DNA from 3 places in the Gracilibacillus thailandensis genome. Region 1 is predicted to be linked to each of the others. Evidence: riboswitches for the same ligand, from Rfam matches in the RefSeq annotation. Region 1 holds a riboswitch; each other region holds the start of a gene.
The links. A riboswitch is a leader RNA that binds a small molecule or an ion and turns the genes downstream of it on or off. The one in region 1 is predicted to bind thiamine pyrophosphate.
Positions count from the first base shown of each region.

Region 1 (8,342 bases):
AAGAGATCAGTCAGAAACTGATCTCTTTGTTATACAATGGAAGAGCTCTGTTCCTTGGCAAAAGTATGAACCGAAGGAATAGAAACGAATATCCAAGGAAGCATTCCTCATGCTCCTTGGATCATCCTGCTCTGACTTATAAATTTAGCTATTCATGTTCTCTGTTTTACAATGTTGAAATTCAATTTTTAAAAAGGTCCAAAATACGGCGATCCTGGTCCATATGGTCCTGGTGGAAATGGTGGTCCATATGGAGGATAATTGTAGTAAGGTGGATGTGGCGGGTATGGATAAGGCCCCGGTGGACCGTCAAGGATTTCGCCTCCTAAATATCCTAACCCAAAACCTAGTAAACCTGCTCCTAATGGTCCGATTGGTCCGAAAAATCTTTCTTGCCCGTGTGGCTGTTGTTGATGGCGAAAATGTTGAGGTGCCATTTGATAGTGGTGATGATGCATTAAGCATTCCCCTTCCTTCTGTAAACTTTCATCACTTGATAGTAGCCTATGCACGAAATACAATTTGGGATGGGATATACACCTATTTTTGAAAAAATAATTTATGGAAGGTGGTTGGTTCGTTGCAAATAATTGAGAAAGACAACGTAAAATGGGAAGAGGAGTTTTTGCATCAAGATGTTCCAAGTATTACACCGTACTTAATCGAAGGAGGTCGAGCAGCACCGATCATCTTAGTTATACCAGGAGGAGGCTATGGTCATCGCGCTTATCATGAAGGGGAACCTGTGGCAAACTGGTTAAATCAAAATGGATTTCATGCATGTGTATTAAGATACCAAGTTGCACCGATTTCACAACAAGAAACGATTGAACAGGCACAACAGGCTATACAAACGATGAAAATCAAAAGAACTGATTGGGGATTGAATGATCAACATAAAGTAGGGGTATTAGGTTTTTCTGCCGGTGGTCACCTGGCAGCTATAATAAGTAATCGTTACTTAGAATCAAAAGGTTATACATCAAGACCTGATTTCCAAATCCTATGTTATCCAGTGATTACCATGGACGAATTTACACATGAAGGTAGTAAAACAAATTTACTCGGTGAAAATCCAGATCAACAATTGATTGATCAGTATTCATGTGAGAAAATTGTACATGAAAATACTCCGCCCGCATTTATCTGGTCTACCGCAAATGATCAATCGGTGTTATCAGTAAATAGCTTAAAATATGCAGAGGTATTGCAACGCTATCAAATCCCTTATGAGTTACATATTTATCAAGACGGCAGACATGGTTTGGGTCTTGCTGATGAACATCCTAATACAGTAGATTGGAAACAAGCTTGTATTCGTTGGCTAAGTGCTTATATAACAGAAGGTGAGGAAGACTAATGGCAAAAAAGGTAAAAATGCTCGTGCAATCCACTTATAACAAGGAATTACTGCGAGCAGGTAAAGTATATGAAATCAATGATGAAACAGCAAAACGTTGGCAAATTAGCCGAATTGCTGAAATCATTGAAGAAGAGGAAAAAGATTAATGTAGCTCCAATAGCTTTCGTAACTTCATGCGGAAGCTATTTTTTTGTTCATCGGTAAATTTCTTTGGGCCTTTCGTTCGTATACCAGCTTTTCTAGCTTTAGCATTTACATGTCGCTCTTGTAACATTTGGTTTATTTTATCTTTTGAATAAGTAAAACCAACATGATGCAAACAATAGCAACCTTTCTCTAAACAAAGTGCTGCAAGCCCATAGTCCTGTGTAATGACGAGATCATTACGCTGAACCATTTGTACAATGCGGTAGTCAACTGCATCAGCTCCGTCATCTACATATTTTACTGTTACATGTTTAGGTGTATCTTGTAACGAAAAATGGCTGTAACTTTTTACTAGTACCACATCTATTAGAAAACGCCTAGCCTCGTCTATAATGATTTCAGTAACAGGACAAGCATCTGCATCAACAAATATCTTCATAAAATACGCTCCATTCTAAAATATTAGTAGCCATGAATAGTATAGCAAAATCGGCAAAGTTATAGTATGATTTTCATAATCAATATATAGAAAGTTAGGGAATGAGATGAAAAGTTATTTAAAAGACCAACAAGAGCATATGCTGAACATGTTAGAACAGTTAGTCAATATCGATAGTGGCTCTTACGATAAAGCTGGTGTCGATAAAGTAGGGGCATTCATGAAACAATTATATCAACAAATTGATTTTGAAGTGGAAGAAGTGAAACAAGAAGAAGCAGGCAATCATTTAATTATTCGAAAAAAGAATGTGGATCCTACAAATCAAACAATATTAATCCTTACACACATGGATACCGTTTTTGAAAAGGGAACAGCTAAGGAAAGACCATTTCATATTAATGGGAATCGAGCATACGGACCTGGAGTAATCGATATGAAAGCAAGTCTTGTTTCAGTATATTATGCGATGAAAGCATTACTAGAACATAAGAAAGCGGCTGTCGAACAGGTGGAAATATTACTTACTAGTGATGAAGAAATCGGTTCTCCAACCTCCAGAGCATTAATCGAGAAACATGCGCAAAATAAAAAATTTGCTTTAGTAATGGAACCTGCCCGAAAAAACGGAGCAATCGTCTCAGCAAGAAGAGGAAAAGGGCTTTATAAATTAGAAGTGATCGGCAAAGCAGCTCATTCTGGTATTGAACCGGAAAAGGGGAGAAGCGCAATCGAAGAGTTAGCGTATAAAATTATTCAATTATACGATATTACCGATGAAGAAGAAGGGATTCATGTCAATGTCGGATTAATAGAAGGCGGAACCTCTGTAAATACTGTTTCCGATCATGCAACAGCACAGATAGATGTGCGCTTTCGAACACAAGAACAAGCAGAAGAAATTAAAGAACAAATTGCTGCAATTATGGCTAATACAGAAGTAGATGGAACAAAAGTAAAAATCGAAGGTGATATTAATCGCCCACCGATGGAAAAAACGGAACAAACAGAAAAACTACTTCGGATTATTAAACGAGTCGGGGACGAACTAGATATTTTTATTAAAGATACAGAAACAGGTGGTGGGTCTGATGCTTCGTTTACATCAGCTTTAGGTATACCAACTGTTGATGGACTAGGACCGATCGGGGGACGAGCCCATCGAGAAAGTGAATATTTAGAATTAGAATCATTTGTTCCAAGAACAACACTTTTAGCATACGTGATTGACGAATTAGCATAAGAAAAACTGAGTAACAAACGCTCAGTCCTAAAAGCTAAAGATTTACCATTTCTCTAGCTTCCATTATGAAATAATTGAACAGCATTAACCGCCACTCCGGCTGCCCACTTCCCTTTCCGTGGGGTTTGCCCTTCAGCTAACTTTTTCGAGCAAAACCCACTCGAAAAAGTGGATCTTCAGGTCAAACCATTCCCACAGGAGTGGAAGTGTGCGGCCTTCGCTAAGATCTGCTCTACAACGCTAGCATGAGGTAACGTGGTTGTTTTTACTCATAAATAGCAATTTCTAAACCATTGTAAAAATGTTCCACCAATGGTTAAATGTTTTCTTTATATGAAAAAATAAAAACAGTTCACTTTATAGTTAGTGAACTGTTTTTATATTAACCTGCATAATAATTTTCTTGAAGGAAATGTAAATGGTGTCTTAATATTTGCATTTCTTCTTCGTTTAGTGGAACTAATGGTAAACGGACATTTCCTACATCTATACCATTCATCCCTAGAGCTGCCTTTACTGGTGTAGGACTTGGTGCCATAAACATCGTTTGCATAATTGGGAGTAAATATTGATGTAACTCCTGCGCTCTCCAAAAATCGCCATTTTGACAAGCAGCAACCATTTCATTCATTTCGTTACCAATAATATGTGAAGAGACTGATACTATTCCATTTGCTCCAATGGCAACAGCAGGGAGTGTTAAATTATCATCACCACTGTATAGAGAGAAGTCCTGGCTTGTTTCTCGAATGATTTTGGTCATCACATCGAGGTTACCACTAGCTTCTTTTACAGAAACGATATTATCGATTTTAGCAAGTTCAATAATCGTTTCGGGATTCATATTTACACTAGTTCTACCCGGAATATTATACAACATCACTGGAAGTGTAGTAGATTCCGCAATGACTTTAAAGTGTTGATACATGCCTTCCTGTGAAGGTTTATTGTAGTAGGGTGCAACAAGCATAACCCCATCTACACCAATCGTCTCCGCCTTTTTCGTCATTTCTATAGATTCACGAGTGTTGTTTGATCCTGTCCCTGCTATGACAGGTACGCGACCATTAACGGTTTTGACAGTAAATTTAATCAGTGATAATTTCTCTTCTTTTGATAGTGTAGGAGATTCTCCAGTTGTTCCGGCAATAACTAGTGCATCAGTTCCATTTTGTAGTAAATAATTAATTAATCGTTCTGTTTTTCCATAATCAATGTCTCCATTTTGATCAAAGGGAGTTACCATCGCTGTTAATACACGTCCAAAGTTCATGATATATCCACCTCTATTCAAAGATTTAAAACAATTTGACTAGTTCCATTGAATAGAGGGTATCTCATCACCAATTGAAAATAAAAAGATGCAACAATGAGGGCATTGTTGCATCTGGAATTCAAATTGGATTCGATGCGTGAGATAGCCCTCCATATAGCGTGGCACTATATGACAGCCCTGCATTTGTTCAATGAAGGACCAGTAAAATAAGTTGATGCGTACTTATTTTACTTCGGCAAATTCCCCTTTCGATAGCTTTCTCAGGCAACACCAGCCTCCCACTATGTACTAATGGTTTTTGCACCTCTATTCTCACTTCAATAAAAATTGAAGCAAAATATTTAATTGTTTTACGTTGCTACCAACTATATCAAAAAATATCGATTCATGCAATCTGATTTACAAAAAAATTTTCTTGACAATATGGAAAAATTTGATATGATGAAGTCGAATTAAATATTATCAACACATTCCACTAGGGGTGTCTTTTAAAGACTGAGATTAAAGTAATACTTTAAGACCCTTAGAACCTGATCTGGTTCATACCAGCGTAGGGAAGTGGCTAGTATCTAATATACTGCAATACTTTTTATATGGATAAGTATAGCCACTATCTCTACGTATGTATGGATAGTGGCTTTTTGTGTTTGGAGGAGGGTTTTGCTGGTAACTAAGTGTGTGATCAAGAACGGGTAAGACTCGACAAATACTTATTCTTAATTAAAAAAGGAGATGGATGTAGATGAGAAAAACGTTAACTTTGACTGATATTTTAATAACAATTGTTATTGCCTTTATTTTTAGTGTTATTTACAAACTGTGGGGTCCATTATACAGTTTTGTAGGGATACTTGGTTTACATGTGGATCAGTTAATATACGGGATGTGGTTTATGGCTGCAACTGTAGCTTTTCTGATTATTCGCAAGCCGGGTATTGCTTTATTAGCAGAACTCGCAGCTGCTCAAGGAGAATTTTTATTTGGTGGACAATGGGGTATATCTCTCCTTCTATATGGTCTTGTACAGGGATTAGGCTGTGAACTGATCTTTGCTATGTATCGATATAAGAGTTATCGTCTGTATGTTACTTGTCTAGCGGCAATAGGCGCTGCGGTAGGATCGCTCCTATTAGATGTTTTTTATGGATATATCGATTCATTAGCACTATGGAATCTTACATTATTGATCGTTGCTAGATTAGTAGGATCGATATTGATTACGGGTGTCTTTGCTTATTACTTAGTAGAAGCATTGGACAAAACGGGTGTCACAAAGGCAATCCGTCCAGTATCTAATGATGATTATCAAAGACTCGAAGATGAGATGAGGTAAATTGGCATGCTTGAAGTGAAAAATTTACGAGCTAAATATCCAAATGAAACATCATTATTATTTAAAGATGTTTCACTATCCATTCAACAAGGTGAGAAAGTATTGCTTGTCGGTCCATCAGGATCTGGAAAGTCCACCTTACTCCAGATATTGGCTGGCTTAATACCGGACGTGATAGAAGTACCTATTAAAGCAGATAAACGGAAGATTTCAGAATCGTACGGTATGGTTTTTCAAGATCCAGATGCCCAGTTTTGTATGCCTTATGTAGATGAGGAGATTGCTTTTGTACTAGAAAATAGAAACATACCACAGCAAAATATGGCTTCCTTAATTAGCCAATACCTAGATCGGGTCGGTTTACAATTAGCAGATGAGCACGTTTCTATCCAGGAATTATCAGGCGGAATGAAACAGCGGCTTGCGATAGCATCGGTATTAGCATTGGAACCTGAAGTGTTGTTCTTAGATGAACCGACCGCTATGCTGGACCAGGTTGGCACGAAACAAGTTTGGGATACCTTGAAGGAAGTTTCTGAAGATAAGACAGTGGTGATTGTAGAACATAAAATTGATCATGTTTTACCCTTAGTTGATCGGGTCATTATTTTAGATGAAATAGGAGCTATAGTGGCTGATGGTGAACCAAATGATATCTTCAGTCGATTCCGAAGTAAGTTGTATCAGTATGGGATATGGTATCCAAATATTTGGGACGACTATGCCCAGCAACTTCCTAATTATGCGCAATATGATAACGTGGATCAACCGATCATAACCATGGATTCCTTTCATGGTTACTACCAAAAACAAATAAAAATGCATGTTAATGATGCAGTGATTCATCGAGGAGACTGGCTAGCGATAACTGGTGAAAATGGTTCAGGTAAAAGTACGTTGATGCTTGCTATAATGCAATTGATTAAAACATCAGGAGAGATTAACTATTTTTTATCAAATAATATTAACACATGTGATTATCGGAAGATGGGGTATGTGTTTCAAAATCCTGAACTGCAATTTATCACCAATAGTGTTTATGCGGAACTAGAGCACTCTTTGAAAAATAGTGATGTTCACCCAGAAGAGTTTGCTGATAGGATAGAAGCACATTTGAAAAGATATAACTTATATCATGTTAAAGACCACCATCCCTATCAATTATCGATTGGTCAAAAGAAACGATTAAGTGTAGCAACCGCTACGATTTCAGATGTTGATATTCTACTATTGGATGAACCGACCTTTGGTCAAGATGCCAAAAACACTTTTCAAATGCTTGAACTTTTTGAAGAATGCCGAAAAAATGGCATCACCATTGTGATGGTTACCCATCAGCCTGAAATAGTTGAATTATATGCAACGAAGGAATGGCGAATAAAAGATGGGGAACTTATGGAAAGCTTAGATCTTTCCAGAGTGCAAGAAAATATCTTGAAGGATGATATGTATGTCTATTAGTATTAGTTACCAACCAACCTGGTTACATCAGATAAATCCTAGTTTTAAATTATTGACATTAACTGCTCTATTTATTGGTTTGTTGTTTGTCCATAATCCTAACTTTTTGTTGTATATGATTACTGGAATTGTTGTACTTTATCTTTTCGGTACCGGTCATCGTTGGAAAGTTATTGGGTTAATAGCTATTCCATTAACGATTATTTTTCTTTCCTCCTCTACAACGATGATCTTTTTTGGGGAGGGAGAGCAAACGTGGTTTAAATTCGGTCTCATACATATCACAGAGGAGAGTTTTTATCGTGGCATTCACTTAGGATTAAGAAGTATGGTTTTTGGCCTTTTAAGTTTACTATTCGCTTTAACGACTAGACCTGTATATTTATTTTACTCCACGATGCAGCAATTAAAGTTAAAGCCGAAGTATGCTTATAGTTTTATGGCAGCAATCCGTATGTTACCGATCATTGTGGAAGAATTTCAAACATTACGTCAAGCGTTAAAGGTGAGAGGTGTCCAATATTCAAAGGGGATTAAAGGGATGTACGAAAAAGTAAAATTATATGCCATTCCTTTATTAGCCCAAAGTATTAGACGAGCACATCGAATTGCCGTATCTATGGAGGCGAAACAATTCTCGAAAAATAATAAGCGAACTTTTTATTATCATTTAGGTTATACGAATAAAGATTTGTTATTTTTTCTCATCTTAGTTGTTTGGTTAATTTTTTCGTATGTTTGCAGTAATCAATTTACCGTATTTCCGGTTGAAAATGTGCGATGAAAGATAAACAATTAAGGAATAAACCTGTTTAATAAAACATGGTTTATTCTTTTTATTTCAAGACGGATTTTCATTGTAAGTAGCTTTCAATGCAAGCATAAAAATAATGAAAGCAATCTCTTAACATAATTAGAAGATGATTTACTTGGAGAAAAGAAGGTTGGTACACATTCCAAAAGACAATTAAGTACTTTTCTTCATTTAAGTAACTCAGGAAATCTTCATATTTGAGGCTAGCTTTTTTAAAAATTTGAGTCTAAAATATTGTGCAAAAAGGGGCATCATAGCATTAAAAT
Region 1 is NZ_WJID01000029.1:42,485-50,826, reverse strand. Features, by position in the region: gene GH715_RS10365 (hypothetical protein) at 189-458, opposite strand; gene GH715_RS10360 (alpha/beta hydrolase) at 581-1,360, shown strand; gene GH715_RS10355 (hypothetical protein) at 1,360-1,509, shown strand; gene GH715_RS10350 (YaiI/YqxD family protein) at 1,506-1,949, opposite strand; gene GH715_RS10345 (M20 family metallopeptidase) at 2,056-3,192, shown strand; gene dapA (4-hydroxy-tetrahydrodipicolinate synthase) at 3,575-4,465, opposite strand; lysine riboswitch at 4,603-4,785, opposite strand; TPP riboswitch at 4,936-5,042, shown strand; gene GH715_RS10335 (ECF transporter S component) at 5,211-5,801, shown strand; gene GH715_RS10330 (ABC transporter ATP-binding protein) at 5,808-7,262, shown strand; gene GH715_RS10325 (energy-coupling factor transporter transmembrane component T family protein) at 7,252-8,046, shown strand.

Region 2 (8,342 bases), on a different contig from region 1:
GATGGGCGAGTATACACTGGTTCACAAGCACAAGAAGAAGGGCTCGTTGATGAACTTGGTTCTTTAGATGATACGATAGAAATCATGAGAGAAGATCATGATCTGGCAAATGCTCAAGTGATTGAATACGAGCCTGGCTTTAATTTTAATCAATGGTTTGGTGGTACTGTTCAAAGTATGTTTAGATCAGAATCTGATTTAATTGGTATTAAGGATTTACTGCGAGAGAATAATGCGCCACGTGCCATGTATCTCTATTCACAATAAGGAGGTGTCGGAATGACTGAAGAACAAATGAATGATTCCAATACGCAATCAATGAAATTTCGATATGCAGGATTTTGGATGCGATTCTGGGCATACCTGGTTGATTTAATTATTGTTTTCAGTATTAACGGCATCTTACTTGTGCCATTTAAATTTATCAACGATGGATTCACGATGGATATCGGATTTTGGACCGTTACAGGGATTCTTAGCTCGATCGTTTTTTATCTTTACTTTTTGTTGATGACAAAATTTTATAACCAGACACTAGGTAAAATGATCTTCGGTTTAAGAGTGATTCGTGAGGATAGTCAATCGCTTAGATGGAATGATCTAATCTTTCGCGAGATAATCGGAAGATTCATTCACCGTGTGTTTTTTATCGGTGTCTTTTTGTACCTGTTTGTCGCATTTGGTGCCCAAAAGCAAGGGATTCATGACATGATTGGAAATACACGAGTTGTGTTTGAAGAATAATTCAGATATGAAAAGTGCCTGTTTACTTATAACGATTTGATCTTAATAAGGAACAGGCACTTTCTTTTAAATGATTTTTAAGCTACTTTTCTCGTGAAATTCAAAATCAACCCTAGTATTCCCCCCACAATTGCAGGGATTATCCATCCTAGTCCTACCGTATATAAAGGAAGTACAGCTGTAAATAGTTCGTTCACTATTTGTATCTTTATACCAGCTGCGTTCAAGCCATCAAACAAAGCTACAATAAATGTGAAGAAAATACTTACTTGATATACTTCTCTTTTTCCTTTGAAAAGCGGGCTTACGAATGTTAAAAACATTAAGCACATCGCCAATGGATAAAGCATCGATAAGACAGGTACAGAAAATTCTATAATAGTAGTTAAACCGAAATTGGAAACAACTGCACTAAATAATGTAAAAATAATTGCCCATACTTGGTATGATACATTTGGTACAATTTCATTAAAGTAGGATGCACAGGACGTAATTAGTCCAATACTTGTCGTCAAACATGCAGCCACCACAATAATTCCGAGAATGATCTTTCCATATGATCCGAAATAGAATGCAGATGCTCCCGCTAAAATCGCTCCACCATTATCCATAAAGCCAATCTCTGTAGTACTAATTGCCCCAAGATAGGCAAGGGAGGAGTATACAATAGCTAAAAGTACTGCAGCAATTAGTGCAGCTTTCATTGTTGAAACTAACAGTTCCTTTTTGGATGAAGCGCCTTGGTCTTTCATGGCATTAATAATAATAATCCCAAATACGAATGCTGCTAGTACATCCATGGTTAAATAGCCCTCTTGAAAGCCTTTGAAGAAACTGTTTGTCGAGTAGGCCTCGGTTGGTTCCTGAATCATACCAATCGGATTAAAAAAGGCAGCCAAGATTAATATTGAGATAACAATCAACAAGAGCGGTGTTAGTACTTTACCAATGATATCTACAAGCTTTTTTGCCTGTAATGAGAAGTATAATGATAAACCAAAGAAAATAATGGTAAAGCTAGGCAACGCCCAATTGTTTGATTGATTCTCTAGAAACGGCATAATCCCTATTTCATAAGCAACAGTATTTGTTCTTGGTAATGCGAACAGTGGCCCAATTGTTAAATACAATGCAATGGTAAAAATAAGACCGTACAATGGATGAACCTGACTTGCAAGTGATTGTAAGTTACTTTTACCTGAAATGCCTAATGCTAGAACAGCAAGTACAGGCAATCCAACCCCAGTTATGATGAATCCGATGTTTGCTGAAAATAAGTTATCACCAGCAGCTTGACCTAATTGTGCTGGAAAGATTAAGTTCCCCGCACCAAAAAATAGGGCAAATAACATAAATCCTACTGTAACGACACTTAATGAACTTCGTGATGACATATTAAACCTCCGTTATTTTAATTAATATCAGATAAATGCTAAATATCAGATTATTTCGGCGACATGTTTCGTCAAAATATTTACAGAATATCATGGAATTATCTGAAAAGCAATCTATTTTTAAACCGTTCTCGAAATCGGCATTAGATAAGTTATACTAAGAAACAGATTTTATTTTCTAACTTCGATCTTGTCCTGTGAACAACATCGGTACTAACCTCTTGATTCGCTTTCTGTTTCTAGTCTGTTTTCTTTAATGAAATTCTAGGACAGTGATGAGGTTGGAATATTATGTTAAAATAGTAGAATCAATGTAAACTGTTAATGGAGGCTAAGTATGATCACTATGGTGAGTATTGGTTTATATCTAATAATTCTTTTTAGTATATCTACACTATTATTCTTTTCTTTGACTTTTGTATTAGGAACGCAAGACCCGATGATCGCATACCTTTTATCTTTAATTGCGACTCATTTGATCTTAAATACTTTAGGGGGATTGAGGAAAAGCAAATTTTAGATTTTGATAGTGAATTAGCTGAAAAATAAAGTTCGATTAGTTGTATGTTACTACCCATTTTCCTTCATTGGTAATGGGATTTCTTTTGCCATTGTTTTTAGTACACGGATAATTTACTATCAACTCCCACCAACATTAAGGTATGTCAGCAAATACCATATTTGTGATTCCTTTTTATCAGTATTGATAAGTGGAATTATGCCAAAAGTAATGATAATATAGTCATAAAAACTTAAGCGATATTAAGTTGGCTATCTACAGGGGGATAATTATGCAAAAGCGGTGGTTAGATAAGTTGAGGTATAAAAATATCAAAATTGGAAGAAAATACGGATTTATATTAAGTGTAGTATTGATGTTGTTTATCATTTCAACAGTTATAGTAGGTGTCTTACTAAACAATATTAGATCTGATATACAATCGATGGAAGAAAGTGAAATGAATGCAGTCAATGCTACAGAAATGGCGTCGTTGATTCGTGCTAAGGCAGTCAATTTTTATCAATATATGGAGAATCCATCATCTGAAATAATTGATGAATTTAATGAGTCTAAAGATCAAATAGCAGCGTTGAATGCAGAATTAGAAGAGAGTATGGATACCAACGAACAGAAAGAATTATATCAGCAAGCGGCTGTCTTAGATAAGTCATTTAATAATGAGTTTGAGGAAGTTGTTTCATACATAAACAGTGGAAACGAAAATTTGGCAGCTAGTCGAGCAGAAAATGCTAAAGAACTCCGCTTACAAGCAGTAGAACATATAGATGAATTAAAAGAGTTACTACATAACGAGATGGGGGAGGCTTCCAGTCGAGCAAAAGAAAGTCAAAAGGTGGTATTAACGTCACTGTTCATTGCGATCGCAGTTTCATTAATTATCAGTATTATTCTCATTAGTCTGGTGAACCGGACCATTTCACGTAACTTATCCAAAGTAGTGTCTGTCAGCAATGAAATAGCACAAGGTAATTTGCAAATAGACCAGTTAGATTACCAAGCCAATGATGAAATCGGGCAATTGTCAAGTTCTATCAATAAAATGAGTGACTATCTAAAAGGAATGATCCGACAAGTTTCTGAAGTTTCTGATACTGTCAGTGCACAAAGTGAAGAATTAAATCAATCTGCCAACGAGGTGAAATCTGGAACAGAACAAATTGCTGTCACCATGCAAGAATTGGCGTCTGGTTCCGAAACTCAAGCTGATCTTGCAGGAAATGTCTCTAGTAAAATGAGCGAATTTGTCCAAAAAGTTCACGAAGCAAATGAAAATGGTGAACAAATCCAATCAACATCTACAAATGTACTAAATATAACAGAAGATGGCAGTGAAATGATGAAGTATTCTGTGAAACAAATGGAACGAATTCATATGATAGTTCAAGAAGCTGTAGAGAAAGTCCGTGGTTTGGATGATCAGTCCCAAGAGATTACCAAGCTCGTGTCTGTCATCAAAGATATTTCAGAGCAAACCAATTTATTAGCTTTAAATGCTGCGATCGAAGCGGCACGTGCAGGTGAACATGGAAAAGGATTTGCTGTTGTAGCTGATGAAGTGAGAAAACTTGCCGAACAAGTAGCTGATTCGGTTTCTGATATCACAGGAATCGTCTCTAATATCCAAAATGAATCTGCTAATGTGTCACAATCATTAGAAGAAGGTTATGGAGAGGTAGAAGCAGGTACAAACCAAATCAAACAAACAGGAAAAACTTTTGAACAAATTAATCGTTCTATAAGCGAAATGGTAACTAGTATAAATAAAGTGTCAACAAATCTTTCAGATATGTCAGCTTCAAGTAACGAAATCAATAGCTCAATTGAAGAAATAGCTTCGATATCAGAGCAATCTGCAGCAGGAGTGGAGCAAACTTCTGCATCTTCTCAACAAGCAAGCAGTTCCATGGAAGAAGTATCATCCAATTCCGAGGAATTAGCTAAGTTAGCAGAAAAATTAAACAGTCTAGTACGGCAATTTAAACTATAAATAATCTATGGAAATCCTTGGTTTTGATGAAACGTTTGATGAGTGCAAATCTAATCGTGTTTGCATTTCCAATTATTTGTTAGTATACTAAAAATGGAAACTGAATAATTTAACCATTCGGCTAGGGGAGCATGTAGATGCTGAGAGAGGAAATCGACCCTTTGAACCTGATCTAGTTAAAACTAGCGTAGGGAAGTGGAATTGGTAGTTATATAGATTGTTTGATAAGTCTGTACATTACTAACCCATCTCCCTTCATTGGTGATGGGTTTTTATTATGCAATCTCAAAATTTTACTGGCAACTTTCATGACTTCTCTGGCTACTTCTATTCATTAAAAAGGGAGAGTGTAAAAATGACTACATTGTTTACCGATCGTCTATGGAACAGAGTGGAACCGGTTTGGAATTCGTATCTAGAACATCCTTTTGTAAAAGGATTAGGTGACGGCACACTGGAACAGGAGAAGTTTAAGCATTGGCTAAAGCAAGACTATGTCTACCTGATTGATTATGCAAGGTTGTTTGCGATCGGGAGTTCAAAAGCAGAAGATTTGGATAAAATGGTGACTTTTGCCAAGTTGCTTCATGGTGTTTTAGATGTGGAAATGGATTTGCATCGTAACTATGCTGCGGAATTCGGTATTTCAAAAGAGGAGCTTGAAGCTACAGAAGCGTCTGCGATTACTACCGCGTATACGAGTTATATGTTGAATTTGTCTCAGCGTGGTGGGGTGGAAAATGTGGTTGCATCGGTACTAGCGTGTGAGTGGAGTTATAATTTTATTGGGAAATCACTGGCTAAATGGCCAGGTGCATTAGATGATAATTTTTACAGCAGTTGGGTAGAAATGTATAGTTCTAATGAATTTACCGAATTAGCGGAAGAAACGAAACAATTGATGAATCAAATTGCAGAAGGAAAGCCAGAGCAGGAATTAGCAAGACTTGAAGAGATTGTGGTGAAGACTAGTCAATTTGAATATATGTTTTGGGATATGGTTGAAAAGAAAGAAGATTGGCCGGTGAATGCCGAATGAACAGAGCATTAACCAATTTAGTAGATGATAGACAAGATGAATTAAAGCATATTTTATCTGATCTTATCGGTTTTTCTACTGTTAGCCCTCCTGCTAGAAATACGTCTGATATTCAGAAGTATATAGCGAATTATCTAGAAAAATTAGATTTTCACACTGAACGATGGGATGTCTTCCCGAATGATCCAAATCTTGTCGGGATGAAGAAAGGAACTGATTCTGATACATATAACAGCCTGATTATTAACGGGCATATTGATGTAGCGGAGGTGGGGGATGAATCTAGTTGGACAGTGCCTCCATTCTCTCTTACTGAAAAAGGTAAATATCTGTATGGCCGTGGGGTTTCTGATATGAAGGGGGCTGTTGCATGTGCCTTGTTTGCGACTAAGCTATTACATGAAGAGGGAATTGACTTAAAAGGCGATTTGCAGTTGCAGACGGTAATTGGTGAGGAAGTCGGTGAAGCGGGAACACTTTCTTGTATTGAAAAAGGATATAATGCTGACTTTGCGTTAGTTGTTGATGGCAGTAATCGTGAAATCCATGGTCAAGGTGGTGTAATCACAGGTTGGGTTACGGTTAAAAGTAAACGTGTTTATCATGATGCAATGCGTGCGGAATTAAATGAAACAGGCGAGGGTGCCAGTGCGATTGAGAAAATGACAAAAGTCATCGAGAGCCTGCGTAATTTAGAAAAGAAATGGGCGGAGACAAAGGAGTACCCTGGCTTTAAAAAAGGTACAACTACTATTAATCCGGCTGTTATAGAAGGTGGGCGCCATGCAGCTTTTGTTGCGGATGAATGTCGCCTTTGGATTACGGTTCATTTTTATCCTCATGAAGATTATCGCATTGTTTCGCAAGAAGTAGAGGAATATCTCCATCAATCACTTAAAGACGACTTATGGTTTGAGAATAATCCGCTTCATTTTGAATGGGGTGGAAAATCTATGATAGAAGATCGTGGTGAGATTTTTCCTTCTGCAGAGATTGATCCAGAGCATCCAGCCATTAAACTTCTCGAAGAGTCACATCAGGATATCGAACAGGTAAAGCCTTTTGTTGGTATGTCGAAGACTGTGACAGATGCTGGGTGGTTTAGCGATGCAGGTATACCAACCGCGATTTATGGTCCAGGTAAATTACATGAAGCACATTCAGTTGATGAAAAAATAGAACTAGAAGAGTTGATTCAATTCACGAAGACATTGTTAACGTTTATTCCGGCTTGGTGTAATACCAAGAAACAATGAGCTAAACAAGTATATGTCAATTACAATAGAATCCTTATTATATATAAAATTACCCTGCTTAACATGGAAGTTTACAAATGATAAGCAGGGATTTCTTATTCTAATCAAGTATTCTATCAACTCGACAAATGCTTCTGAAGAGTCTAAGCAGACAAATAAAATGAAGATTTATTTATAAGAAATAAATCGTTATAATGGTGTGGTGCAAAATTTAAAGTTGGCAGGTGGATTTATTTCATAGCCATTGGAAGGAAGGCAAGAAATTGACCGAACTTGATATTTATTTATTACTTATTTTGATCGTTTTTGGATTTTTGTCTGGTTTCATTGACTCTGTTGCGGGAGGTGGTGGGCTTATCACATTGCCGGTATTGTTATCAACTGGAATGAATCCATCAGCAGCTGTTGCTACGAATAAACTGGTAGGGACGATGGGGTCTTTTACGAGTGCCTTCGTATTTTTAAAGTCGGGAAAACTAGATTTATCATCTGTCTATAAGTTATTTCCACTAGTTTTTATTGGGGCAATGATTGGGGCTTGGACAGTGCACTTGATTGACCCTGAAGTATTAAAACCACTGATGCTGATCATGCTTGGTGTCGTAGCATTTTATACTGTGATCAAAAAAGACTGGGGCAGTATTTATGCAGAGAAGAAACTAACAAATCGTAATTTTATTATATTTGTCATTACCATTTTTGTAATTGGGTTTTATGATGGGTTTCTTGGACCAGGTACAGGTTCATTTCTCATATTTGCTTTTTTAATCATCGGTGCGGATTTTATTAAAGCAGCAGGAAACGCAAAGTTTTTGAACTTTGGAAGTAACATTGCAGCATTAATCATGTTTATCTTTTTAGGTGAAGTAAACTATGCATATGGATTTCCGATGGCTGTTGCATGTATTGCAGGTTCAGTGTTTGGGGCAAGGTTTGCTATTAGTCGGGGGAGTGGTTATGTCCGTGCTATATTTATAATCGTAACGTTCTCGCTTTTAGCAAAAAATTTATATGATGTATTCTGGTAATCTAGCTTTCGAACGATATATCTGGAGTATGACAAAGGCTTTCGTGAATAGGAGTACTTCTGATTTGGAATAACTCTCATGTACTCTTTACTGATAAATGATAGTACGGTATATTTTAAATCAATCAGCAAATACATTTGGATATTTTACTCCCAAGTAAATCTGAGCTGAGTGCGGACATTTGTTCCGTTATTTGTGACAAAAGTTCCGTTTTTAGCGTGGAAGCGGATATCTATTCCGCTATTCATTGAAAATATTGCTAATGGAAGCCAAAATGAAGCAAATAAGGGATTCAATGTCCGCTAACATCGAAAACTAGGTAATTTTCAGTCAAATAACGTACTAAATGTCCGCACTTTAGTTCGCAATAT
Region 2 is NZ_WJID01000051.1:3,175-11,516, reverse strand. Features, by position in the region: gene sppA (signal peptide peptidase SppA) at 1-267, shown strand, start outside; gene GH715_RS14815 (RDD family protein) at 280-744, shown strand; gene brnQ (branched-chain amino acid transport system II carrier protein) at 822-2,138, opposite strand; gene GH715_RS14805 (methyl-accepting chemotaxis protein) at 2,930-4,648, shown strand; TPP riboswitch at 4,762-4,859, shown strand; gene tenA (thiaminase II) at 5,004-5,687, shown strand; gene GH715_RS14795 (acetylornithine deacetylase) at 5,684-6,943, shown strand; gene GH715_RS14790 (TSUP family transporter) at 7,207-7,971, shown strand.
Region 2: another riboswitch for thiamine pyrophosphate. It lies ahead of tenA (thiaminase II); the one in region 1 lies ahead of GH715_RS10335 (ECF transporter S component).

Region 3 (8,342 bases), on a different contig from region 1:
ATTAACAGAATTAGTTAGAACAGTAACCGGTATATTTGGTAAGTTTTTCGCAACATACCAAGCTGTCGTACTTGCATCAAGTAGGATTTTATCGGTTTCAACAATATGTTTTACCGCTTCCTGAGCAATTTCTTTTTTCTCTTCTACGTACATTACTTCTCGTTCTTGAAAAGGTATTTCCGGTCCATCCTGAGAAGCTGCTATGCTGACTGCTCCTCCGTGACTCCGGGCTAATTTCTTTTCTTTTTCTAATTTTTCTAAGTCTCGACGAATCGTTTCATCTGTCACGGAAAAAAGATTGGCGAGTTCAGAAACTCTAATACTTTTCTTCTGATTGACGACTTCTACGATTCGCTGATGTCTTTCTGCAACTAACATCTAATTCTCCTACCTTCTCGTTCTTCAAACATGTCTATTATTGACTATAGGGAAATTTTGCTTGAAATTCAACTGATTAGTCAAGGTGGAAGACTTCTTGATCAATTAAATACATTTTGGGATCCCCTTTTTCATCCATTGCCAATATATCACTCATAAATGCTTGCCATTTCCGATTGGCTGGGTTGGTTTCCAACTCTTTCATTGCACGGTGGTAATCATCCACTTCCATGTAAGCATACAGCTTCGTACCGTCCATAAATATACTATAATTGCTAATGCCTACTTCTTTCAATGCTTCCAATAATTCTGGGTGTACAGCTTGATGTCTTTTCTTATATTCCTCTTGTGAACCTTCCTTACACTCCATTATAAACATATAACGTGCCATTCATATCCTCCTTTTTGTAACCGTATTCAATTATTGTTTTCTTTTACTTGTGTTTGTTTACCATTCTATCACAGAACAAAACAAATACAAACAAAAAATAAGGAATATCTAGTCTTATGCAGCATTTATTGAGCGGACATTTAGTGCGCTATTTGAATGAAAATCATCTGTTTTTCTATGTTAGCGGACATTGAATCCCTTATTTGGTTCATTTCGACCCCCATTAGCACTATTTTCGATGGATAGCGGAATGGATGTCCGCGACCACCCTAAAAATGGCATTTTTGTCCCAAATAGCGGAACAAATGTCCGCACTCAGCCAGATTTACTCGGAAGCAGACATTTTTGCGATGAAAAACACAAGCTGACTATAGCTTGTGTTGGAAGTAGTCTTTTAAAAAGTGATAGACACCTTCTTTATCGTTTGTAAACTCTGTGGTTTCCTTTACTAACGATTTAATTTGATCAGTCGCATTGAACATGGCCACCGGATAACCTACATATTTCATCATTGGGATATCGTTATTACTATCTCCGATAGCCATGGCATCTCCTGGACTGAGTTGGTAATGTTTCAACAACGCTTCAATTCCGGTTGCTTTGTTTACCCCTTCTACCATCACTTCTACGTTATGCCGGGAAGAGGATGAAGTGGTAAAATTCGTTTCACTTTTCATCTTCTTCAGCTCTTTAATCCATGCTTTCATTTTTTCATGGTCTTTCGTAAAGCAGTACATCTTTGCATACTTCTGTTCTGGTAAATGGTCATGCCAACGAATATCCTGCTCGATTGCGGCTTCTCTTTCCAGCCATTCATTGATTCCTACTTCATCAGGCTTGTCTCCGCTGATCATGAACTCCATATATCCTTGATCCGCTTTTAAGGAAAGCCGCTCCCCGTCATTGGGATGTACCTCATAATAAATACGGTTAGTTCTTGCAGATTCTATAACTTTATCCACAAGTTCTATGGATAAGCTATGTTCTAACAGTTTTTCTCCATCAACATATGTAATCATACCATTTGCTGTAACAAAGCCGTCCAATTCTAAGTCAGATGGTGCAGAGTCAAACACTTCATTATAAGAACGACCTGTCACGATAAACACTCGTATTCCTGTTTTTCTTATCTTTTGAATAATGTCGAGTGTGTTTTCCGTTAATTGATTGTAGTTATTCAGCAATGTGCCATCCATATCTAAACAAATTGCTTTTGGTGAAAATGTCATGTTACGTCCCCCTTTAAACTAGCCGATAACTAGTATAGCACATGAGAAATAAGCTCACCATCGACTAATACTGATGAATGAGCTTAGAGTCACTAATCTATTTTTGTTTCTAAAGGAAGAAGATTGGCCTCGATTTCGTTTCGCTTATCTTCCAGAAATAGTGGCAAGGCAATGCTTTCCCCTAGGTGTTCAACTTTTTCATCTGTATCAAATCCTGGCCCATCTGTTGCCAATTCAATCAGTATACCATTAGGTTCACGAAAATATAACGATTGAAAATAATAGCGATCGACAAGCCCTGAGTTGGGCAATCGTTCCTTAGTAATTCTGTTATGCCATTTTTCAAGTTCTTGATAATCGGCTACACGAAATGCGACATGATGTACACTGCCCCTTCCAGGACGCTCCTTTTGTAATTCCGGACGAACTTCGATATGCACTTCTGCACCTGTACCACCTTCGCCTGTTTCAAATACTTGGATTTCTGCCTGTCCTTCAGGGTTAGGGTAAGCTCCAGTATGACGAAATCCGAGCACCTCTGTTAAAATTCTTTTCGTTGGTGCTAAATCTGGGACAGTAAATCGAACAGGTCCCAATCCCGTAATACCATACTCCTTTGGTACTGAACTTTTATCCCATACCTTACCTGCTGCTACCCCTTTGTTATTTTCGTCAGATACGAGAACTAGACGCTGTCCTTCATGGTCTTGAAAAGGTAATATTTTACGCCCGAATTTTTCTCCTATTCCGTCGTGGACAATATCATATTCGTCCAAGCGCTCTTCCCAATAATGTAACGCCTTATCACTAGCAACCCGTAATGAAGTATAAGATATACTATTATTACCTGGATACGTATGACCCGCATTCGTTATTTCAAAAAAGGTTAAATCTGTTCCAGGTCGTCCGATTTCATCTGCGTAAAATAAATGATACATACTTGGATCATCCTGATTTACTGTTTTTTTAACTAAGCGCATTCCTAAAATATTTGTATAAAAATGATAATTGTTTTTAGCACTAGCTGTAATAGCTGACACATGGTGGATTCCTTTGAGTTCCATAAGATGCCTCCTTCATTATTGTTAGAATCATTATAAACCTTTTACTATCTCGATTTCAAAGTAATGACATCTTGACAATTAGCCTTTTTTTGCTACAATCTTGGTAATTACATAAGTGTTATCACTACTAGGGGTGCTTGTTTTGTACAAGCTGAGAAAAAAGCATTTACAGCTTTTTAACTCTAAGAACCTGATCTGGTTTATACCAGCGTAGGGAAGTAGCTAAACTATTTGCATGGTATAGCCAGGTTCTGATTAGGAATCTGGTTTTTTTACTTAGTGATGCACTTTCTATTTTTATAGGAGGGTTTGCATGAATCGTACGTTATTATTAACCACTATGGCTGTTTTTATTGCGATCGGTACATTAGGTTCCCAATTTTTATGGTTCCCAACCGGAATTGCCAAAGCATATCCTGTGCAACATGCCGTTAATGTGATGGCAGCTGTAACTCTTGGTCCTGTTCCAGCTGTTATCATAGCTTTTACTATCGGACTTTTGCGAAATTTATTAGGAATAGGAACATTGCTTGCATTTCCAGGTGGTATGATTGGAGCATTATTTGCTGGTTATTTATTTCGATGGACGAGAAAAAAAGTCATGGCAGGATTAGGAGAAATAATCGGCACTGGTGTGATAGGTGCTTTATTATCTGTTCCATTTGCCAAAATATTGATGGGAAGTTCAGTTGGCGCTCTAGCATTTTTACCAGGATTCCTTGTTAGTAGCGTAACAGGAGCTATTATCGGCCTCTTGATTTTATCCAAAGTAAAACATACTACTTTGATGCACCAACCTGCTTCGAGTAAGTAAAAGTGAAAATGTTTAACTGGACTTTTTTAAGATCTGTTGCTTATCCGTTAAAAAAAGACAGCGACCACTTCCAAAATGGTCGCTGTCTTTAATCATTTGCAAAAAAGGCTTCTGCTTTTTCTAAATATAATTCTTGATCTGGAGTAAGATCATACTCCTCTTCAATTGCATCTACTGGGCATACTGCTTTACACGCTCCACAATCGATACAAATATCTGGATCTATATAAAATTGATCTGGTCCTTCAACAATACAGTCTACCGGACACACTGTTGTACATTCGCCAGATTTTTCTGTTTCACATGGTTCTGTTATTACAAATGCCATCTTGCATCCTCCTAGATGTTTATCAATCTGTTATTTACGATACATCATGTCCGACTAAAATTGCAAGTGTCCGATAAGAAAAAGCGCAAAGCGTCCGCTTAAAGCAAGAGCAAATCTAACAATTAGAATAAGAGTTTTTTGCGTAAGAAGTTAGCATGTGATAGTCCTCTACCTCTTATAAAGAGATAGTTCTTTTTATTATGCAGCTGTTTATTGCGAAATGGGACTTGTTTATTGCGAAACGCTGCTTCTTTATAATCAAAAAACGTTGATCAACCATTGCATTAAAAAAAATAGAAGAGCAATTTTTCTCGTCCCCATTAAACAAGAACCCGCTTCACTTAGAAACGGGTTCTCATTTTAAAAATTATCGTTTATTAAATTCGTCTGGATCTGGACCGACACGCTCATCTTTATTCATATCTTGAATTAATTTCATTTCCTCTTCTGTTAATTCAAAATCAAATACATCTGCATTATCTTGAATACGATGTTGTTTTACTGATTTTGGAATAGTCACAACATCTTGTTGTAGATCCCAACGCAAAATAACTTGAGCTGTTGATTTACCATGACGTTTTGCAATATCTGTTAATGTTGGATCATCTAATATTTTCCCTTGTTTCAGTGGAGACCACGCTTCAAGCTGAATATTATGTTGTTTACAGAATTCATGTAAACTACGTTGTTGTAAATGTGGATGATATTCAACTTGGTTTACCATTGGTGCTACTTGTGCTTCACTCATCAAATCTTCTAAATGGTGCTCCTTAAAGTTACTTACACCGATCGCTCGGATTTTTCCATCATTATATAATTTCTCCATCGCCTTCCAGGACTCTTTATATTTATTTAATTCTGGAACTGGCCAATGAATTAAATATAAATCTAAATATTCAAGACCCAGTTTATTTAAGCTTGTTTCGAAAGCTTGAAGAGTTTCTTCGTAGCCTTGATCTCCATTCCAAAGCTTAGAAGTAATAAATAATTCTTCACGAGGAATACCAGAATCTTTGATTGCTTTTCCTACACCTTCTTCATTACCATAAACGGCTGCTGTATCAATACTTTTATAGCCGTGTTCAAGTGCCCACTTAACAGAATTATAAACTTCTTCTCCTTCTTCCACTAAGAAAACACCTAGACCAAACCATGGCATCTTTACACCATTATGTAGTGTAGTAGTTGCTTGCAAACTATTTACCATCTCAAATTCCTCCTTTGTTCATTGTCTATACTATCTTGCCACAATCTACAAAAAATGAAAAATATTGTGCTCATAAGAAGAACAGGGTGAATTTCTCTCGTTCACCCTGTCCCTTTGTCCCAAATTTGATGGACTTTATAATGGCGATATTTCTGTTTAGGGATATTTTCGATAAAATGAGTGGGCTTGCCGATTGTAAATAAAGCTAGTTGGTGCATCGCTCGCGTACATGCTGTATAAAATAAGTTTCGTTCTAATTCATCATTAAAATTGTTATTAGATGCATCGGCAATGATAACCGCATCGAATTCAATTCCTTTAGCCAAGTAGGCAGGAATGACGACAATACCTTTTTCAAAAATATGTGCTTCCTGTGTCATTAAATGAATGTCGATACGATTTTTTAATCGCTCATATATGTCCACACATTCTTGCATCGTTTTTCCGATTAATGCAATGGTTTCATGGCCTTCTTGTTCATATTCATTTATTTGATCGAGCACTTTTTCAATTAAAACATCACGTTGCTCCAATTCCATCACAACCGGAGTCTCTCCATCACGTTCAAACGGTTCAATTAGATCACCATTTGGCATAAATGATTTAGTGAATTCAACAATCGGTGCTGTCGAACGATAGCTTCTCGTCAATACGATTCTTTCATGTTTTTCCTGCCATTTCTCGGATAATAAAGTCTCTTCTCTTAATGCATGTGCATAAATCGCTTGATTTATATCACCTAACAAAGTCATGCGACTAACCGGGAACATCTTCTTCATCAATGCAAACTGAAACGGTGTATAGTCCTGAGCTTCATCGATAAACAAGTGTTGAATCGCACGCTGTGCATCAAACCCTAACAAGCTTTTTTCAAAATAAATATAAGCAGGTGCATCTTCCCATGTTAAATATCTGTGCTTTAAATAGTCTTCCGTAATTCTACATATTTCCTGCCATTGATTTGGCAGTGTAACTTCTGTATCTGCAATTCGCCCTTTGCTCGTAAACAATTGACGAAACGATTTAAGCGGATCAACAAATGCAAGTTGCTTTACTTTTTTTCGTAGTGGACGTAATCGCCAAGCAACTACTCGTTTGCGTAACATTTCCTCTTCACGGTCATAATCATCAAATGTATCTTCTGAAAATCGATTTTCTTCTTGTAATGTTTGATGAACATCGACATAATCAGCCTTTTCCAATAGTTCACTTTCCTCTAATACCCAATCTTTCTCTCGTTCAATCTTCTCCAGTTTTTTTAATTGGTACAAAATCCAATTGGCTACTTTTTCTAAACGGTCTGGTATTGCTAAAGAACTTTCTGTTTGATAAAAGTATTTTTCAACCATTTGTTTTGGAATAACGATTTGCCCTCTAAATGTAATATTGCGAAAAACAAGTCCTTGATTAGACAATCGGTCTAAAAAGCGATCAATTAACTCTTTATAATCTAGGCTTGCTTTGTAATGCATAGCTTCAACTCTTGCCTCGTAATTTTCTGCTCTTTTTTGTAGATAATACTCCATTTGTTCGAAGGGCGTTTCCAATTGAAAGCTATCATCTAATTGACGGTGTAAATATTGATAGAAAGTCATCTGTTGCATATTATCTTCACCAAGCTCCGGCAGAACGGTTGCTACATAACTGTTGAATAATGGATTTGGTGAAAATAGCACAATTTGTTCCGACGTTAATGTTTCGCGATAACGATATAATAAATAGGCTACACGCTGTAATGCTGCTGACGTTTTACCACTACCCGCAACACCTTGCACAATTAGCACTCTTGCTTTTTCATTCCGGATAATTTGGTTCTGTTCTTTTTGAATGGTTGAGACAATACTTTTCATTTTCGTGCTTGCCTGATTTCCTAGTACAGATTGCAATAAATGATCACCTATTGTCAGCCCCGTGTCGAACATTCCCTGTAGTTCGCCATTACGAATCATATATTGTCGTTTTAACGTTATTTCCCCGGAAATATTTCCTTGAACGGTGTCATAACTTGCCGGACCTGGTGGATAATCATAGTACATGCTCGAAATAGGTGCTCTCCAGTCATATACTAGAAAATTCTCTTCCGCTTCATCCATCACTGAAGCCAAACCTATATAAATGGACTGTTCGTCGGTTTGCCCATCTTCTTGAAAATCAATCCGTCCAAAATAAGGTTTATCCTTTAATCGGTGCAGGATATCTAAACGTTCACTTACCTGTCCATGGCTTCTTTCACGTTCCGACAGAAATTCAGCTTGCTGCTTAATACTCGCTTCTGTTTCAATTTTATCGTCCATTTCTTCTATATTAACTGTTACGTCTTCCCAAAAATCACGTCTGATATCAATGACATCTTCTTTTAAACCTTTCACTCTCGATTGTAAGGTTGTGATTTTCTTATCAATTTCTTCCACTACATCTGTTACTCTTTGCTTTTCCTGTTGCCATTCTTGACCTTCTCGCTCGTCTGCTGCCACTGATTCCACCTCCGTGACGTTGATTTTGTCATCTTTTTTATCGCGTCCCGTAAGACACCTTACTTCATCCTTTAATGGACACTAACACCCTAAGAAGTTTCGCTGTCCATCAGTGGATAAAAAAGTCTCACTATATTATATTCCAACTAAACTTGTATCAATCATAAACAGTTTGTGTTGTGACTAGATTAGCATAAAAACCTTTTTCTTTCATTAATGTTGAATGGGTACCTTTTTCAATTATTTTTCCTTCCTTTAGAACAAGTATCATATCAGCCTTCTCGATTGTATTCAAGCGATGTGCAATCACAAAACTAGTTTTCCCTTCCATTAAGGTTTCTAATGCATCTGTTATTTTTAATTCGGTTATCGTATCAATACTACTTGTCGCCTCATCTAATATTAAAATCGACGGGTTAGCCAATATTGCTCTTGCTATTACAATTAGTTGCCGTTG
Region 3 is NZ_WJID01000001.1:64,069-72,410, forward strand. Features, by position in the region: gene GH715_RS00230 (DeoR/GlpR family DNA-binding transcription regulator) at 1-378, opposite strand, end outside; gene GH715_RS00235 (L-rhamnose mutarotase) at 455-769, opposite strand; gene GH715_RS00240 (Cof-type HAD-IIB family hydrolase) at 1,138-1,998, opposite strand; gene GH715_RS00245 (ring-cleaving dioxygenase) at 2,091-3,062, opposite strand; TPP riboswitch at 3,182-3,296, shown strand; gene thiW (energy coupling factor transporter S component ThiW) at 3,376-3,876, shown strand; gene GH715_RS00255 (indolepyruvate ferredoxin oxidoreductase subunit alpha) at 3,965-4,204, opposite strand; gene GH715_RS00260 (aldo/keto reductase) at 4,572-5,411, opposite strand; gene helD (RNA polymerase recycling motor HelD) at 5,513-7,885, opposite strand; gene GH715_RS00270 (ABC transporter ATP-binding protein) at 8,043-8,342, opposite strand, start outside.
Region 3: another riboswitch for thiamine pyrophosphate. It lies ahead of thiW (energy coupling factor transporter S component ThiW); the one in region 1 lies ahead of GH715_RS10335 (ECF transporter S component).